DNA from 3 places in the Pantoea dispersa genome. Region 2 is predicted to be linked to each of the others. Evidence: predicted binding sites of a transcription regulator. Region 2 holds the regulator's gene; each other region holds the start of a gene.

Region 1 (5,701 bases), 620 kb from region 2:
AGGGTGATAAAGATCAGCCAGAAAAACAGCGTGCGCAGCGGAAAGCGAAACCACACCAGCGCAAACGCCGAGAGCATCGACACCGTGATTTTGCCCACGGTGATGCCCAGCGCCATGATCAGGCTGTTCAGCATCATCAGGCCAAACGCCGCGCTGCCGTTGACGCCATCGCGCCAGATGTGGGTGATGTTGTCGATGAGATGCGGGCCCGGCACCAGCGTCATCGGCACCTGATACACCGCGTTGTTATCCAGCGTCGCGGCGACAAACGCCACGTACAGCGGGAACAGAATGGTCAGCACCCCCAGCGCCAGCAGCGTGTGGGCGAAGATATCCAGCCCGCGTCGGTTTTCAATCATTGGTATTGCACCTTACGCTCGACAAAGCGGAATTGCAGAATGGTCAGGCCGATAACCAGCAACATCAGCACCACCGACTGCGCGGCGGACGACGAGAGATCGAGTCCGGTGAAGCCTTCGCGGTAGATTTTGTAGATCAGCGTGGTGGTGGCCTGTACCGGCCCGCCGCCGGTGGCGGCATCGATCACCGGGAAGGTGTCGAAAAAGGCGTAAACCAGATTCACCACCAGCAGGAAAAAGCTGACCGGCGTAATCAGCGGCAGCGACAGATTAAAGAAACGGCGCACCGGTCCGGCACCGTCAATCGCCGCGGCTTCCACCAGCGATTTAGGAATGGACTGCAGCGCGGCAAAGAAAAACAGGAAGTTGTAGCTCATTTGCTGCCAGATCGACGCTAATACAATCAGGAACATCGCCTGACCGCTGTTCTGCGCATAGTTCCAGTTGTAGCCAAGCTGGTTCAGCAGATGGCTGAACAGCCCCAGCCCCGGATTGAACAGGAACATCCACAGCACCGCCGCAACCACCGGTGCCACCGCATACGGCAGCAGCAGCAGCGTCTGATAGAGCTTTTTCAGCCGGATAACGTAATCCACCAGCGCCGCCAGCAGCAGCGAGAATGTCATGCCGCATACCGTCACCAGCGCGCTAAACACGAGGGTGGTCCAGAACGAATCAAGGTAGTAGTCGTCACTGAACAGGCGGCGGAAGTTATCAAGGCCAACAAAGGTGCTGGAGATGCCAAACGGATCGATGCTTTGCAGCGAGTACCACAGCGCCTCTCCGGCGGGCCAGAGAAAAAAGATCGCGGTGATCGCCAGCTGCGGGGCCACCAGCAGATACGGCAACAAACGGGCGCGGAAAACCGGACGTGATGATGAGGACATAGCAGGCTCGTCAGAAAGAGACAGCGGGACGGACTTACCGTCCATCCCGCCATTACGGAGTTACTTCACTTGCTGTTCAAAGCGACGCAGCAGTTCGTTGCCGCGTTTCACCGCGTTGTCCAGCGCTGCCTGTGGCGACTGTTTGCCGGTCCACACGCCTTCCAGCTCTTCGTCGACGATGGTACGAATCTGCGGCATGTTGCCCAGACGCATCCCTTTGGTGAACGGCAGCGGATCTTTATTCAGCATCTGCCGCGTGGCGATGTCGGCGCCCGGGTTTTTGTCATAGAAGCCCTGCTGTTTGGTCAGCTCATAAGCCGCGGTGGTGATCGGCAGATAACCGGTTTTCTGGTGCCATTCTGCCGCAATATCCGGCTGGGCGAGGAACTTCATGAACTCCGCCGCGCCTTTGTAAGTCGCTGCATCTTTGCCTTTCATCACCCACAAGCTGGCGCCACCGATAATGGCGTTCTGCGGTGCGTTCGGCACGGTGTCATCGTACGGCATCATGCCCACGCCAAAGTTGAATTTGGCGTAATGCTTAATGTCGGCCAGCGAACCGGATGAGGCGGTGGTGATACCGCAGTCGCCGTTGTAGAACTTGGACGTCGACTCGTCTTTACGGCCAAAGTAGGTGAAATCACCTTTCTTATTCATCTCTTCCAGCAGCTGGATGTGGCGCACCTGCACGGGTTTGTTGAACTCCAGCACCGCGTCGGTACCGTCAAAGCCGTTGTTTTTGGTGGCAACCGGCAGGCCATGCCAGGCGCTGAAGTTTTCGATCTGAATCCAGCCCTGCCAGCCGCTGGCATAGCCGCAGCTCATGCCGGCTTTACGCAGCGCGGCGGCATCCTGCGCCAGCGCCTGCCAGGTTTTCGGTGGCTGATCCGGGTTGAGACCGGCTTTTTTGAACGCGTCTTTGTTGTAGTACAGCACCGGCGTGGAGCTGTTAAACGGCTGCGAGATCAGCTGGCCGTTGCTGTCGCTGTAGTAACCGGCAACGGCAGGAACAAACTGTTTCGGGTCCATCGGCACGCCGGCGTCTTTAAACACTTCATGCACCGGCACGATGGCTTTAGAGGCCATCATGGTGGCGGTGCCCACTTCGTAAACCTGCAGAATGGCCGGTGCCTTACCGCTGCGCACCGCAGCGATACCCGCGGCCAGGCTCTGCTCATAGTTGCCTTTGTAGGTCGGAACGATTTTGTAATCCGGGTGAGCCTGGTTAAAACGCTGTGCCAGAGAATCGACTTCTTTGCCTAACTCGCCTTCCATTGAGTGCCAGAAAGGGATTTCGGTAGCAGCCAGCGCATTACCGCTGATCGCCAGACCGAGCAGCAGACTCATCAGGCGGGGACGAAGCGTAAAAGCGGACATAAGGGTTTCCTGTGCTTGTGGCGCGCGCGATATCACGCATTTTTTGTTCGCGAAGTAACATGACACGGGGAAATGACGGAAAAATAACAGGATTATGACGGGAGTATGACGGGGTTAGTGCGCGCTGATGCCCTCACCCCGGCCCTCTCCCACAGGGAGAGGGAGATGAAAGGCCGTGCGCGCTGATGCCCTCACCCCGACCCTCTCCCACGGGGAGAGGGGGATAAAAGGCGGTGCGCTGATGCCTTCTTCTGCAGGGCGAGAGAAGTCCGGGAGGATGCCAGGATAGCAACCTGGCCTGAAAAACGCTGCCGTACGGTTCCCTCTCCCGCGTGCGGGAGAGGGTTAGGGTGAGGGCAAATTACCGCACCAACGTCATGACCAAAGCCCGGTCAGGCGCCTAAATACGCGCTTCTCACCGCTTCATTGGATAACAACGCTTCACCGCTATCCTCCAGCACCACGTGACCATTCTCCAGCACGTAACCGCGATCGGCCAGCTTCAGCGCCTGGTTGGCGTTCTGCTCGACGAGGAAGATGGTCATGCCCTCTTTACGCAGCTGTTCGATGGTGTCGAAAATCTGCTGGATAATGATCGGCGCCAGACCCAGCGACGGCTCGTCCAGCAGCAGCAGGCGCGGCTGGCTCATGAGCGCGCGGCCAATCGCCAGCATCTGCTGCTCACCGCCGGACATGGTGCCGGCGCGCTGCACTTTGCGCTCCGCCAGCCGGGGGAACAGCTGATAAACGCGCTCAATGCGCTCCTGATACTGCTGACGCGTCGCGAAAAAGCCGCCCATCGCCAGGTTCTCTTCCACCGTCATGCGCGAAAACACGCGCCGGCCTTCCGGCACGATGGCAATCGCTTCACGCATGATTTTTGCCGTCTGCCAGTCGGTAATGGTTTTGCCATCAAAGGTGATGGTGCCGCTGGTGGCGCGCGGCTCGCCACACAGCGTACCGAGCAGCGTGGTTTTTCCTGCGCCGTTAGCGCCAATCAGCGTCACGATTTCGCCCTGGCTGATGTGCAGATTGATGTTATGCAGTGCCTGAATCGGGCCATAGTGCGCACTGACGCCCTGTAAAGTTAAAATCGGGTTCGCCATGTTACGCCTCACCTAAATAAGCACGGATCACATCCGGGTTGTTACGCACTTCTTCCGGCGTACCGTTGGCCAGCGGCGTTCCCTGATTCACCACATAAATGCGGTCAGAAATGCCCATCACCAGTTTCATATCGTGTTCAATCAGCAACACCGTCACCTTGTGTTCGCCGCGTAGTTCAGCGATCAGCTCATCCAGCTCGTGCGTTTCGCGCGGGTTGAGGCCGGCGGCCGGTTCATCGAGCATCAGGATTTCCGGACGCGTCACCATGCAGCGGGCGATCTCCAGCCGGCGCTGCTGGCCGTAAGCCAGATTTCCGGCCTGGCGGTTAGCCAGCTCCAGCAGGCCAATGCGCTCCAGCCAGCTGGCCGCGCGGTCCAGCGCTTCGCTCTCGCCGCGCCGGAACGCCGGGGTTTTAAACAGCCCGGAGAACACGCCGCTTTTCAGATGCTGATGCTGCGCCACCAGCAGGTTTTCAATCACCGTCATCTCACGGAACAGGCGCACGTGCTGAAAGGTCCGCACCACGCCCATGCGCGCAATCTTCTGCCCCGGCAGGCCCTGCAATGGCTGATCGCGCAGTTTGATGGTACCGCCCGTTGGCTTATAGAAACCGGTCAGGCAGTTGAATACCGTGGTTTTCCCCGCCCCGTTGGGGCCAATCAGCGAGACGATCTCCTGCGGATGCAGTTCCAGCGCCACGTTGTTGACGGCCAGCAGGCCGCCGAAGCGCATCATCAGGCCTTCAACGGCTAATAAAGGCTGACTCATGCCTGCTCTCCTTGTTTTGCCTGTTTCAGCTTCAGGTGCGGACGCTTCATCGGCAGCAGCCCCTGCGGACGCCAGATCATCATCAGCACCATCAATCCACCGAGCACCAGCATGCTGTACTCGTTCAAATCACGCATCAGCTCGCGCGACACCACCAGCAGAATCGCGGCCAGGATTACCGCCAGCTGCGAACCCATGCCGCCCAGCACCACAATCGCCAGCACAAACGCGGACTCGACAAAGGTAAAAGATTCCGGGCTGACAAAGCCCTGACGCGCGGCAAACAGCGTACCGGCGAAACCGGCGAACACCGCGCTGATGGTAAAGGCCGTCAGCTTGATGCGCGTTGGGCTGAGACCGAGCGAACGGCAGGCGATCTCATCTTCACGCAGCGCTTCCCACGCACGCCCCAGCGGCATGCGCAGCAGACGATTGATGACGAACAGCGTCAGCACCACCAGCAGCAGCGCCACCAGATAAAGGAAAATCACGCGGTGATTGGGATCGTACGCCAGGCCTGTCAGATCGTGGAAGGTGGTCCAGCCGCCTTCACTGACGCGCCGGCCAAATTCAATACCAAACAGGCTCGGCTTGGGAATCTGCGCGATTCCATTGGGACCGCCAGTGATTGATGTGCTGTTCAGCAGCAGAATACGCACGATCTCACCAAAGCCGAGCGTCACAATCGCCAGATAGTCACCGCGCAGCCGCAGCACCGGGAAGCCCAGCAGCAGGCCAAAGGCACCGGCGACAATACCGGCCAGCGGCAGACTTTCCCAGAAGCCAAAGCCGTAATAGTGATTCAGCAGCGCAAAGGTGTAAGCACCGATGGCGTAAAAGCCGCCGTAACCCAGCACCAGCAGGCCGGACAGGCCCACTACCACATTCAGGCCGAGGCCGAGCATCACGTAGATCAGCGTCAGTGTGGCAATATCCACGCTGCCGCGCGACACGAAGAAGGGCCAGGCGACGGCGGCCACAATCACCAGCAGCATCAGCAGCTTTTGTTTTGGTGTCGAACCGTCAAAACCCGGCAGCACCAGCCCTTTGCCACTGCGTTTGAGCTTGCCCTGCAACAGCGGACGCAGCAGCTGGAACACAAACACCACTGCGCAGCCGAGGAAGATCCAGTTCCAGCGCACGGCACCCGCATTCGCCACCACCAGTTTGGTACCGTCGAGATCGAGGCGCATGCCCATAAAG
Region 2 (5,701 bases):
GGCGCTGCTGATTTTCGTCCGGCTGCAACTGCTGGTAGCGGTCGATGGCCGGATGCTGGCAGGAGCCGCACAGCGGGCAGGGCTGTTCCGGCTGCAGCTTCGCCCGCTCGTCGGCCAGCTGAATAATCGTGCGCTCCAGTTCACACAGGCGACGCACATCCAGTAGCGTCTGATGCTCGCGCTTGTACTCCTCGCGCAGCTGCTGCAACGCCAGCGCTTCCTGCTCAGCATGCTGCTGTAACTGCTGCAGTTTAAGCTGACGCTGCTGGCGCTGCGGCTGGAGCGTTTGCCACTGTGCCGCCAGCAGGCTGAGCTGCTGACGTACGCCGCGCTGCTGCTGATGCTGCGCCAGCGCCGTCCGCAGCGCCGGGCTGGCGATCTCCGCTTCCAGCGAAGTAAGCACCTGCTCCGCCTGCTGGCGCTGCTGCTGTGCCGCGGCTTCTGCCTGTTGCAGCGGCTGTGCCGCCTGTTCGCGCGCCTGCAGCGCCTGCTGCTGCTGTTCCAGCTGGCTTTGCAGTTGTTGCTGCTGCGCGCTGAGCTGCGTCAGCGTTTGCTCACGCTCTTCAAGCCGGGCGAGTTCGGCCTGCCAGCGCGCCAGTTCGCCGCCCCAGCGGGCGACAGCGGCTTCACTCAGGCGAAACGCCTGCTGCTGCGCCAGCTGCTGTTGTAAGCGTTCACTTGCCTGCTGATGCTGATCCAGCGCCTGCTGGCTGAGTAACAGCGTTTTTTGCTGTTCGCTCAGCAGCGCCTGCTGCTGCTCAAGCTGCTGTGCACGGCTGGCGATCTGCTGATCGAGCGGGATCACCTGTTCGCTCAGCAGCGTCTCCAGCTGTTGCTGTTCGGCCAGCACATGTTCACGTGCCTGCTGTGCGGCCTGATAGTGGCTTTCAGCCTGCTGCAGCGCCGCTTGTGCCTGTTGCTGTTGCTGCTGTAACTGCTGCGCCTGCTGGTTCAGTGTCTGCTGGTCGCGCTGCAGCTGTTCGCGCTGCTGCAGTTTGTCGCGCAGCTTCTCCGCCGGTTCAGCACGCGCCAGCCGCTGACGATCGCCTTCCGCCTGCTGCCAGGCCGTGGCGGCAGCCTGCAACGCCTGCTGCGCCTGCTGTTGCTCCGCGTTGAGCTGCTGCTGCTGCGTCAGCCACTGCTGCTGCTGCTGGGCCTGCGCCAGCTGCTCGCTCAGATCCTGTTCGGTGCGGGTCAGCTGCTCCAGCTGCTGCGCCAGTTCGGCGCGGCGGGCGTCGTCGAGCAACTGCACCGCACCGGCGCGGGCGCGCAGCGTGTCGAGTGCCGCGCGCGCCGTGCGCCAGCGCTCGTAGATCTGCATCGAGATGTGGCCGTAGATTTCGGTGCCGGTCAGCTCCTCCAGCAGCTCGGCGCGCTCGCCGGGTTTGGCATTGAGGAAGGCGGCAAACTGCCCCTGCGACAGCATCATCGAACGGGTGAAGCGGGCAAAATCGAGACCGGACAAGGTTTCGATGGCTTTGAGCTTGTCACCGACTTTATCGGCGACGATCTGGTTGTCCGCCACGCGCGCCAGTTCGACGCGCGGCGCCTGCAGTTTACCTTCCGCCAGGCCGCGCGCGCGGTTCTGGCTCCAGAAGGCGCGCCAGGCTTCACCTTTGATCTCAAACTCCACTTCGGCGAGGCACTCAGCGGTGTCACGCGTCATCAGCTGATTTTCGCTCTGCGACAGGCCACCAAGGCGCGGCGTCTGGTGATAGAGCGCCAGACAGATGGCATCCAGCAGCGTGGTTTTACCCGCGCCGGTGGCGCCGGTGATGGCGAACAGCCCGTTGCTGGCAAACGGCTCGCGGCGGAAATCGATAAACCACTCGCCGCGCAGCGCGTTGAGGTTTTTAAAACGCAGCGTCAGAATTTTCATGCGCCCGGATCCTCCAGCGTCGCCAGCGTGCTGCGAAACAGCTGCGTTAACTGCGCGCGCTGTCCATCCTCCAGCTGTTCCTCCAGCGCCAGCCGGCGGGCAAACACCTCTTCAACTTTCAGTTCGCTCAGGGTTTCGTTCTCCAGCCGCGCCAGGCTGCGCTGACGCTGATCGCGGCTGCGGCGCACCAGCAGCACCTCAACCGGCAGCGCCTCGGTAAGCTGTTCGATGCGGCGCTGCAGATCGCTCAGGTACTCCTGAGTGGTGATTTCGATATCCAGCCACACCGGCAGATCGCCTTGATACGTGTGAAACGCGGTCAGCTGCTGTTCAATCTCCGCCATGGCGCCTTTTAACATCTGCATCGGCTGGAATGACGGAATAACCAGCGGTGTGACGGACTCCAGCCGGGTGCTAAATTCCAGCAGGAATACGCTTTTCTCACGCCCCAGCTCATCAAAACTGAGCGCAATCGGCGAACCGCTGTAGCGGATGTGATCGCTGTCGGCGATGCGCTGCGCACGATGGATGTGGCCCAGCGCAATGTAGTCGGCTGGCGGGAAGGCCTGCGCCGGAAAGGCGTCCAGCGTGCCGATGTAGATATCACGCACCGAATCGCTCTTGCTGACGCCCACGGTGGTGAGATGCCCGGTGGCGATGATCGGCAGCGCGCTGTCCATGGCTTCGCGCTGCGCCACGGCGGCGGCATAACAGTGCTGATAGTGCTGCTCAATCGCCTGCAGCAGCGACAGCTGCTTATCGCGTCCGGACTGACCCGCCTGGCTGCGCAGGATGTCGCGCGGACGCAGATAGGGAATGGCGCACAGCAGCGCGCCCGGCGTGCCGTCGCGCTGTTGCAGCGTCAGCACCTGCTGCTCGCCGCCGGGCGTGGCGCTGGTAATGACGCGGGTATTGAGGCAGGCCAGCAGCTCGCGCGATTCATTCAGCGTGGCGACCGAATCATGGTTGCCGGCCAGCACAATCAGCTGGCAGCCGCTGGGCTGCAGCGCCACCACGAAGCGGTTAAACAGTTCGCGCGCGTAGCTGGGCGGCGAACCGGTATCAAACAGGTCGCCAGCGACGATCAGCGCATCCACCTGATGCTGCACAATCGCGGCCAGCAGCCAGTCGAGGAATTGCTGGTGCTCGGCGGCGCGGCTTTTGCTGTAAAAGAACTGACCGAGATGCCAGTCAGCGGTGTGAATAATGCGCATGAATGCTCCGTGCCTGCTATCGCAAAGCGGCAGTATAACCGCTTAACAACGCAATGAAAAAAAAGCGAAACCGGTTGTCACAATTGCGCTTTTTATCTGATTATCATGAGGTGGGTTTTTCATAAAAGTGTCACAAAACTGACGCATAATGGCGCCGCAAACCCCCGTGACATGCCGTCACAATCGCAGGAGTAATAATGGCTAAGCGCATTTTGGTTGTGGAAGACGAAGCTCCCATCCGTGAAATGTTATGTTTCGTGCTGGAACAAAACGATTACCAGCCGATTGAGGCTGAGGACTATGACAGCGCGATTGGCAAGCTGATCGAACCCTGGCCCGATCTGATTCTGCTGGACTGGATGTTACCCGGCGGCAGCGGCATTCAGTTCATCAAACATTTAAAGCGTGAAGCCATGACGCGTGATATTCCGGTGATGATGCTGACGGCGCGCGGTGAAGAGGAAGATCGCGTGCGCGGGCTGGAAGTGGGCGCCGATGATTACATCACCAAGCCGTTCTCGCCCAAAGAGCTGATGGCGCGCATTAAAGCCGTGATGCGCCGTATCTCACCGATGGCGGTGGAAGAGGTGATTGAGATGCAGGGGCTGAGCCTCGATCCCTCCTCGCATCGCGTGATGTCCGAAACCACGCCGCTGGAAATGGGACCGACCGAATACAAACTGCTGCACTTCTTTATGACGCATCCGGAGCGCGTATACAGCCGCGAACAGCTGCTGAATCACGTGTGGGGCACTAACGTGTATGTGGAAGACCGCACCGTGGATGTGCATATCCGTCGTTTACGTAAAGCACTGGAAGTTTCCGGCCACGATCGCATGGTACAAACCGTTCGCGGAACAGGGTATCGTTTCTCTGCCCGCTACTAAACGGAGTCTTTTACCGTGCTGGAACGACTCTCCTGGAAGAGATTACTGACCGAGCTGGCGCTGGTGTGTCTGCCTGCGCTGGTGCTGGGTCTGCTGGTTGGCTATCTGCCGTTGTGGCTGTTACTGGCCGTGTGCGGCGTGCTGTTCTGGCACTTCAAAAATCTGATGCGGCTGTCGCACTGGCTGTGGATTGATCGTTCAATGACGCCGCCCACCGGGCGCGGCAGCTGGGAACCGCTGTTTTACGGCCTGTATCAAATGCAGTTGCGCAATCGCCGCCGCCGGCGCGAGCTGGGCAATCTGATCAAACGCTTTCGCAGCGGGGCCGAGTCGCTGCCGGACGCGGTGGTGCTCACCACCGAAGAGGGCACCATTTTCTGGTGTAACGGTCTGGCTCAGCAGCATCTCGGGCTGCGCTGGCCGGAAGATAATGGCCAGAATATCCTCAACCTGCTGCGCTACCCTGAATTCTCCCGCTATATCCGCCAGCGCGACTTCAACAAGCCGCTGACGCTGGTGCTCAATAACCAGCATCACATGGAGTTCCGCGTCATGCCTTACAGCGAAGGGCAGTGGCTGATGGTGGCGCGTGATGTCACCCAGATGCACCAGCTGGAAGGGGCGCGGCGTAACTTCTTCGCCAACGTCAGCCATGAACTGCGTACCCCGCTGACGGTGCTGCAGGGCTATCTGGAGATGATGGACGATGCCGGGATGAACGAGCGCACCCGCAGCAAGGCGCTCAATACCATGCAGGAGCAGACGCGACGCATGGACAGCCTGGTGAAGCAGCTGCTGACGCTGTCACGCATCGAAGCGGCCCCCGCCATTGATCTGAAAGAGACGGTGGATGTGCCGACCATGCTGCTGCTTTTGCAGCGCGAGGCGGAAACCCTCAGCCAGGGCCGTCACAGCATCCATTTCCACACCGATCCGCACCTGAAGGTGTTCGGCAATGATGAACAGCTGCGCAGCGCGATTTCCAATCTGGTGTATAACGCAGTGAACCACACGCCGGATGGCACGCGCATCGACATCAGCTGGTTGCGCACCAAACAGGGCGCCGAATTTAAAGTGTGCGACAACGGGCCCGGCATCAGCGAGGAGCATCTGCCGCGCCTGACCGAACGCTTCTACCGCGTGGATAAAGCGCGCTCGCGCGCCACTGGCGGCAGCGGGCTGGGGCTGGCCATTGTTAAGCATGCGCTCGGCCACCACACCACGCGGCTGGAGATCAGCAGCGTGCCGCATCAGGAAACCTGCTTCCGCTTCGTGCTGCCACCGCGCTTGATTGTGGCGAACGGAATCCGCGAGAATGTGGCGCAGTAAACGCCACCGGACTCTGTGATGAAATCACTGCTGCTCTCTCTTTTATTACTGTGCCCGCTGCTGGCGACGGCTCAGCAAAGCATGCTGACCGGCAACCTGAGCAGCGTGGGCTCGGACACGCTGGGCTATCTGATGACGCTGTGGGGCGAAGACTTCAGCCGTCAGTCGCCGGGCGTTAATGTGCAGGTGCAGGCGGCGGGATCGTCGACCGCGCCGACCGCGCTGGCCGCCGGAGCCGCTCAGCTTGGCGCCATGAGCCGGCCGATGCAGGTGGATGAGCGTCAGCTGTTTATCGCGCGCTATGGTTATGCACCGCTGGCGGTGCCGGTGGCGATGGATGCGCTGGTGGTGGTGGTCAATCAGGACAATCCGCTGCCGTCCATCAGTCAGCC
Region 3 (5,701 bases), 1.3 Mb from region 2:
CCCGGGTGAGCCTGATCACCATGCTCACCGGCATGGTGACCCTGATTGTGGTAATGGGTATCGGCCGCTTTTCACTCACGCCGCAGATCCCGCTGATGATCGCCAACGGTCACCTGACGCTCTCCAGCGCTGGCGTGCTGGCGGCCATGAATTACATCGGCTACCTGCTGGGCGCACTGCACGTGAGCCGCATCACTGCCCATCACGCGCGCTACCTGAAGGCCGGTTTGCTGGCCACCGCGCTGGTGACCCTGCTCTCCGGCTTTAGTCATGCCTGGGTACTGCAGTGCCTGTTCCGTGTGGTGGCGGGTATCGGTGGTGCCTGGGCCCTGATTATCGTCACATCCTGGACGCAGATGGTGCTGGCACAGCAGCAGGCCCCGCGCATGTCCGCCGCGGTATTTGCCGGCCCGGGAGCTGGCATCACTCTGAGCGGCGTGCTGGCGTGGCTTATCACCCGGTTACACCTGAATGACGATCGCGCCTGGCAATGCTATGGCGTGGTAGCGCTGGCTGGCGTGCTGCTGCTGTGGCGCGCGCTGCCCGCGTCGCTCCCCGCCCGGCAGCGGGAAAGTGCGCCGGCGGCACCGGGTAGTGCGGTAAAACGGCTATGGCTGGCCTATACGCTGGCCGGTTTCGGCTATATTTTGCCCGCGACGTTTCTGTCACAAATGGCGCACAGCCTGTTTGCGCAGGGTCAGCTGGCAACGCTTTTCTGGCCGCTGTTTGGACTTTGCGCAGTGGCTGGTGTGGTGCTGATTATGCTGTTTTCTGCGCGCCTGAATACGCGCCTCAGCCTGGCGTGGGTTATGATCCTGCAGGGGTTGGGCGTGGCCAGCGGCGTGCTCATCCCGGGCGTGAGCGGGCTGCTGATCTCAACGGTGATGGTCGGGCTGGGGTTTCTTTCGATTATGCAGCTGTCGATGCAGCTGGCGCGCGCCGTCTCCAATATCAGCGTGGCAAAAACCGTGGCGATATTGACGTCAGGCTATGCCACTGGCCAGCTAATCGGGCCGCTGATCTCCGCCGCCAGCGTGCAGATTTTTGCTTCCCTGCACCCCGCGCTGCTGCTGGCCGCTGGCGGACTGGTGCTGGGCGGACTGCTGGTGCTGCGCATCCGCCCGCACTGACGCGCTTACTTCAATGCCATCGCCTGCTTTAGCGTGAAGAACAAGTCGGTCTGATCGGTCAGGCCGACCACATTCGCCGCGTGCGGACCGTAGGCCGCGATGCGCAGTTGGGTGCCGGTGTGCTCCTGGGAATCCTCTTCCGAGTTACCGTAGCTGATGGTCATCACCGCGCCATCTTTGGTGTTGAGCGCCTGAGTCAGACCCGGCGCTTTAGTGCCGTTTTCGACGATCTGGCTGCTGTGCGCGTGATCGGCGGTGACCACTACCAGCGTATCGCCGTGCTCGCGCGCATACGCCAGCGCCACCTGCACCGCCTCATCTAAATCGACGGTTTCACCAATCTGACCGCACGGGTTAGCAGCGTGATCCTGCTTGTCAATCGACGCGCCCTCCACCTGCAGGAAGAAGCCGTTGTCGTTGTGGCTGAGCAGGTCGATGGCTTTTTGCGTCATCTGCGCCAGGGTTGGCATTGATGCCGGACGATCTTTGTTGACCTCACAGGTCACCACCGGTTTATCCAGATTACCGTGATAGCTGGCTTTCGGCCCCTGCCAGCGCACCGGCATGTTGTCCTCCGAGAACAGCCCCAGCAGTGGCGTCTGTTGATTCGCCTGCTGTACCGCATTCAGCGCGGCGAGATTATCGACCAGCTGGAACCCCCGTATTTCGGCCTGCTCGCGCAGGGTTTTGCCCTGATAGTCGCCCGCTTTAGCCCGCTCAGCGAAAGATTTGGCACCGCCGCCCAGGGTGACGTCGGGACGGGTTTGCAGCAGCTGCTCGCTGATCGATCCTTTCCCGCCCTGCTCCAGCGCGTTACCCGGACACAGCTCGCTGGTTTTTTCCGGGCCGAAGCATTTGCGCGAGGTAACGTGCGCCATCAGCGCGGCCGGCGTGGCATCCTGCAGTTCTGCGGTCGAGACGTTGCCGGTGGCTTTACCGGCTGCTTTCGCCAATTCAAGCAGCGTGACCTGATCTGTGCCGTTGACATCGACGCCAATCGCGCCGTTATAGGTTTTCGTGCCGGTGGCCCAGGCGGTGGCCGACGCGGCAGAATCCGTTACGTAGTTTGGCTTGTGCGTTTTCTTGTCCAGCGAGTAATGGGTGTACTGGCCGGTGAGCGGCAGCGCATCAATACCGGGAAAGAAGCCGCCGGCCCCCATCGCCTGATTGCGTGCCGCGGTGATTTCGGAATCGCCCATGCCATCGCCAATCAGCAGGATGACATTCTTCGCCGTGCTATTGCTCAATGAGGCTTTCAGCGCCTCGGTCTGGTCGCCACTCAGGCGACGCGCCCCGCCGTGCTGGGTGATATCGCCGGTGGCGGCGCGTTGATAGCTGGCGCTCTCTGCCAGCGCGGACGTGGCGGTGAGTGAAGCCAGCAGAGAGAGCGTGAAAAGAGGTAAGCGTTTCATTTATCAGCATCCTTATCCGTAGATATAACCAAATGTTTCCGCCGACAAGTCTGCGACAGTGCGGTGACACTTTTGTGTCAGTTAAGGAATGTTTTGATGACAAAACCGGCAAAGTGGAGAGGCTTAAGGCAATCTGCGCAGAGGTTAAGCGAATAGAAAAAAAGGAGAAAATAGCCCTTGACCCTTATCGCTGAACTCCCTATAGTAGCGCCCCGTTGACCCAGTGCGGTCAGCAAACAAAATGTGGTGAGGTGTCCGAGTGGCTGAAGGAGCACGCCTGGAAAGTGTGTATACGGCAACGTATCGGGGGTTCGAATCCCCCCCTCACCGCCATCATTCAGAGAAGAGCCTGTACGCAAGTACGGGCTTTTTTCATTTATATTCTCCAGACGTGGGGGGATGAGAATCCCCGATGGGGGGTTCGACAACTGGCGCATGCCAGTTGGACAGCTGAGCCTGCGACGCTGCCCGCAGGGTGAGCGAAGCTCATCAATCCCCTCTACCATTTGTAACAAGACTTCAGGCGGACGAAACCGCTTGTGAATTGATTACAGAGACACAGTTCTACAAAATCAGCAAAAAAATGCACGTGAAGTGCACGTGCACTTTGATGCCATGAAAGCCTCTGACTATCGACAGGAGCTTTTTCATTTTTTATTCTCCTTGCAGCACCGACCCCGCGATCTGGCGACCCCGCTACCTCATTTGATGCCACAATCCATCACAAATCTGCCCAACAACTCTGCACACTCACCGCTTTTGTGCCACAGGACGCATAATCGAAAGATCCCCTTTCGCTGCAATATCGCGTGGGCAGCGGACCGTGTACTCTTACCGGAAATTCTGCAGGGTATCCTTTTCATCCACTGATGATGTCGCTGAATTAAGAGGGAATGCACTATGACCAGACTGAAAAAGCACCAGCCATGTTCCGGCCACTCTTTTCGCTGTTTAATGAGACGGATGAACCATTGCCTGACGGGAGAGCGTTGATATGGCCGTTCAGTCAAACGTATCCCATATTCTTAACGAACTCGCGCACAACGCCCGGCAGATAGACGAGAGCCAGGCGCAGGCATTGATCGCACATATTCGCAGCGCGAAACACATTTTCCTGCAGGGCGCCGGGCGCAGCGGCATTGCTATCCGCGCGTTCGCTAACCGTCTGTTGCATCTGGGTTTCTCGGTCAGCCTGGTCGGTGAAATCTCGTCACCCCACTCCAGACCTGGCGATTTGTTGATTATTGGTTCTGGCAGTGGCGAAACCGCGAGCCTGAAAGCGCTGGCGCTGAACGCCGTTGAGCGCGGTGTCGATGTGGCGCTGATTACCCTGAAAGCAGATTCAGGCATCGGCAGACTGGCCAAATGCGTGTTGGTGTTACCCGGCAACGTTAAAACCGATAACGCACGCAGCGCCGGACGATTCTCGCAGCCAATGGGCTCGGCCTTTGAGCAGCTTTGCTTCATCACCTGTGACGCCATGGTGCTTGAAATCATGCATCAGTGCGGTGAAACCAGCGAGAGCATGTTCAGCCGCCATGCGGACTTCGAATAACAGCATAACGTGTTTCCCGAACGTCGCTGATTTATACGCGGCAAATCTGACACCGAAACCCTGTGTGGTGATACGGTATCGCCGCTGACACGGGTGTGCAGGTTAGATAATTTATTCTGTTTATATTTAAGCGTAATTGATTTCCCTGGTGCCGGACTCAGTTATTGATGTGGATAAGGCCACGCATGATCGAGGCCGGTTGATGACAGGATGCCCGTGACGGCCAGCCAGGCGATCACCAACGCGAAGACAATAATTGCTGTAATTTCAATTGATTTAATCCAATGACGCTTAGCCATAAATACCCCTTCTCAGTTCAGGTGTTTGTACACGCTTCTCTGAAGATAAGATGTTACCGGTAAAGCGCAAGCGTTGATCACATCATGAAACATAAAGCACAGCTTATTGATTATTTGCGGCGCGAAAATTTGGCATAGCCGTTTGCCCGTCTGCTGGCGTCCTGGTGCATCCGGGTTTTTCGTGGGATGAGTGATGTGATCATTCAGACGCTGCGTGCACCGGGCTAAGCGCATCCGTTGCCGCTAACCCATTTTTGTGACGCACAATATCCGCCATGATTGCCAGCGCGATCTCCGCCGGGGTTTTGCTGCCGATATCCAGCCCAACCGGTGCGTGAATGCGCTGCAACTGCGTCGGTGTCAGTTCCGCAATCGCGCTCAGGCGCGCTTTGCGTTTTGCGCTGTTGCGCTGCGAGCCCATCGCACCGAGATAAAACGCAGGCAGATTGACCGCTTCCATCATGGTGAGATCGTCAATACGCGCATCATGCGTCAGCGAGAGGATCGCCGTGGCGGCATGACAGCCCTCGCGTTCCAGATACACCGCCGGAAACTGCTGCACCAGTTTGACGTCCGGCGCCAGTTCGGCCGCCATATTGCTCAGCACCTCTTCACGGTGTTCACAGACGATGGTTTCGAATCCCAGCGCCAGCGCGAAGTTGGCACAGTACACGGCGACGCTGGAGAGTCCGGCAAGGATCAGGCGCGGCGCGGCACTCAGGGTCAGAACGATTTCACCGTCAGTGACCTGGGTGCGGGTGCGGTGGGTATAAGGCGCAGGTTCGAGCGCGTGACACGGCTGCGGCAGCGTCAGGCGTTTGGTGATGGCACGCGCGCCGGACAGCGCATCCTCCAGCTGCTGTAAATAGCGCAGCGTGGCGGCCCCGGCAGGCAACCGTTCGACCAGAATATCCAGTACGCCGCCACACGGCAGCGCGCGGTCAGGCGTGTCGCCCCCCTCACCGTAGCGCACCAGTTGACTGGCGGCAGAGAACGCCTGCTGCTGAACGCGGGTGATAAAATTCTCCTCGACGCAGCCGCCGGAAAGGGAACCGCTGTAGCGCCCATCGGCGCGAATCACCATCATCGCGCCCGGCGGGCGCGGCGAGGAGCCGTACGTGCTGAGCACGGTACACAGCCACACCGGCTGCGCTTCCGCCCACTGCTGCGCCATCCTTACCACCTGCACATCAAGAGAGTGCATGACTTTCTCCGCTCATCGTTTCCGCCCATTTTCTTCCCGTAAGCATAGCAATGAAAAACCCGGCCGCAGCCGGGTTGAGATTAGCTATTTTTTCAAGGTTA

What was found. The regulator PhoB, encoded in region 2, activates phosphate uptake and scavenging genes when phosphate is short. The targets are predictions, from matches to a motif close to CTGTCATAAAACTGNCNNAT.
Region 1: ugpB (sn-glycerol-3-phosphate ABC transporter substrate-binding protein UgpB) is a predicted target of PhoB. The motif match lies at 2,705-2,724, and genes of this name have one in related genera.
Region 3: phoA (alkaline phosphatase) is a predicted target of PhoB. The motif match lies at 2,604-2,623, and genes of this name have one in related genera.

The regions. Positions count from the first base shown of each region.
Region 1 is NZ_CP082346.1:3,630,272-3,635,972, forward strand. Features, by position in the region: gene ugpE (sn-glycerol-3-phosphate ABC transporter permease UgpE) at 1-359, opposite strand, end outside; gene ugpA (sn-glycerol-3-phosphate ABC transporter permease UgpA) at 356-1,246, opposite strand; gene ugpB (sn-glycerol-3-phosphate ABC transporter substrate-binding protein UgpB) at 1,307-2,623, opposite strand; gene livF (high-affinity branched-chain amino acid ABC transporter ATP-binding protein LivF) at 3,016-3,729, opposite strand; gene livG (high-affinity branched-chain amino acid ABC transporter ATP-binding protein LivG) at 3,731-4,498, opposite strand; gene K7H94_RS17015 (high-affinity branched-chain amino acid ABC transporter permease LivM) at 4,495-5,701, opposite strand, start outside.
Region 2 is NZ_CP082346.1:3,009,190-3,014,890, reverse strand. Features, by position in the region: gene K7H94_RS14180 (AAA family ATPase) at 1-1,879, opposite strand, end outside; gene sbcD (exonuclease subunit SbcD) at 1,876-3,093, opposite strand; gene phoB (phosphate response regulator transcription factor PhoB) at 3,291-3,980, shown strand; gene phoR (phosphate regulon sensor histidine kinase PhoR) at 3,996-5,309, shown strand; gene K7H94_RS14160 (PstS family phosphate ABC transporter substrate-binding protein) at 5,328-5,701, shown strand, end outside.
Region 3 is NZ_CP082346.1:1,728,732-1,734,432, reverse strand. Features, by position in the region: gene K7H94_RS07965 (YbfB/YjiJ family MFS transporter) at 1-1,130, shown strand, start outside; gene phoA (alkaline phosphatase) at 1,136-2,542, opposite strand; tRNA gene K7H94_RS07955 (tRNA-Ser) at 2,788-2,875, shown strand; gene hxlB (6-phospho-3-hexuloisomerase) at 3,537-4,097, shown strand; gene K7H94_RS07945 (hypothetical protein) at 4,259-4,396, opposite strand; gene K7H94_RS07940 (XdhC family protein) at 4,596-5,600, opposite strand; gene phoH (phosphate starvation-inducible protein PhoH) at 5,699-5,701, opposite strand, start outside.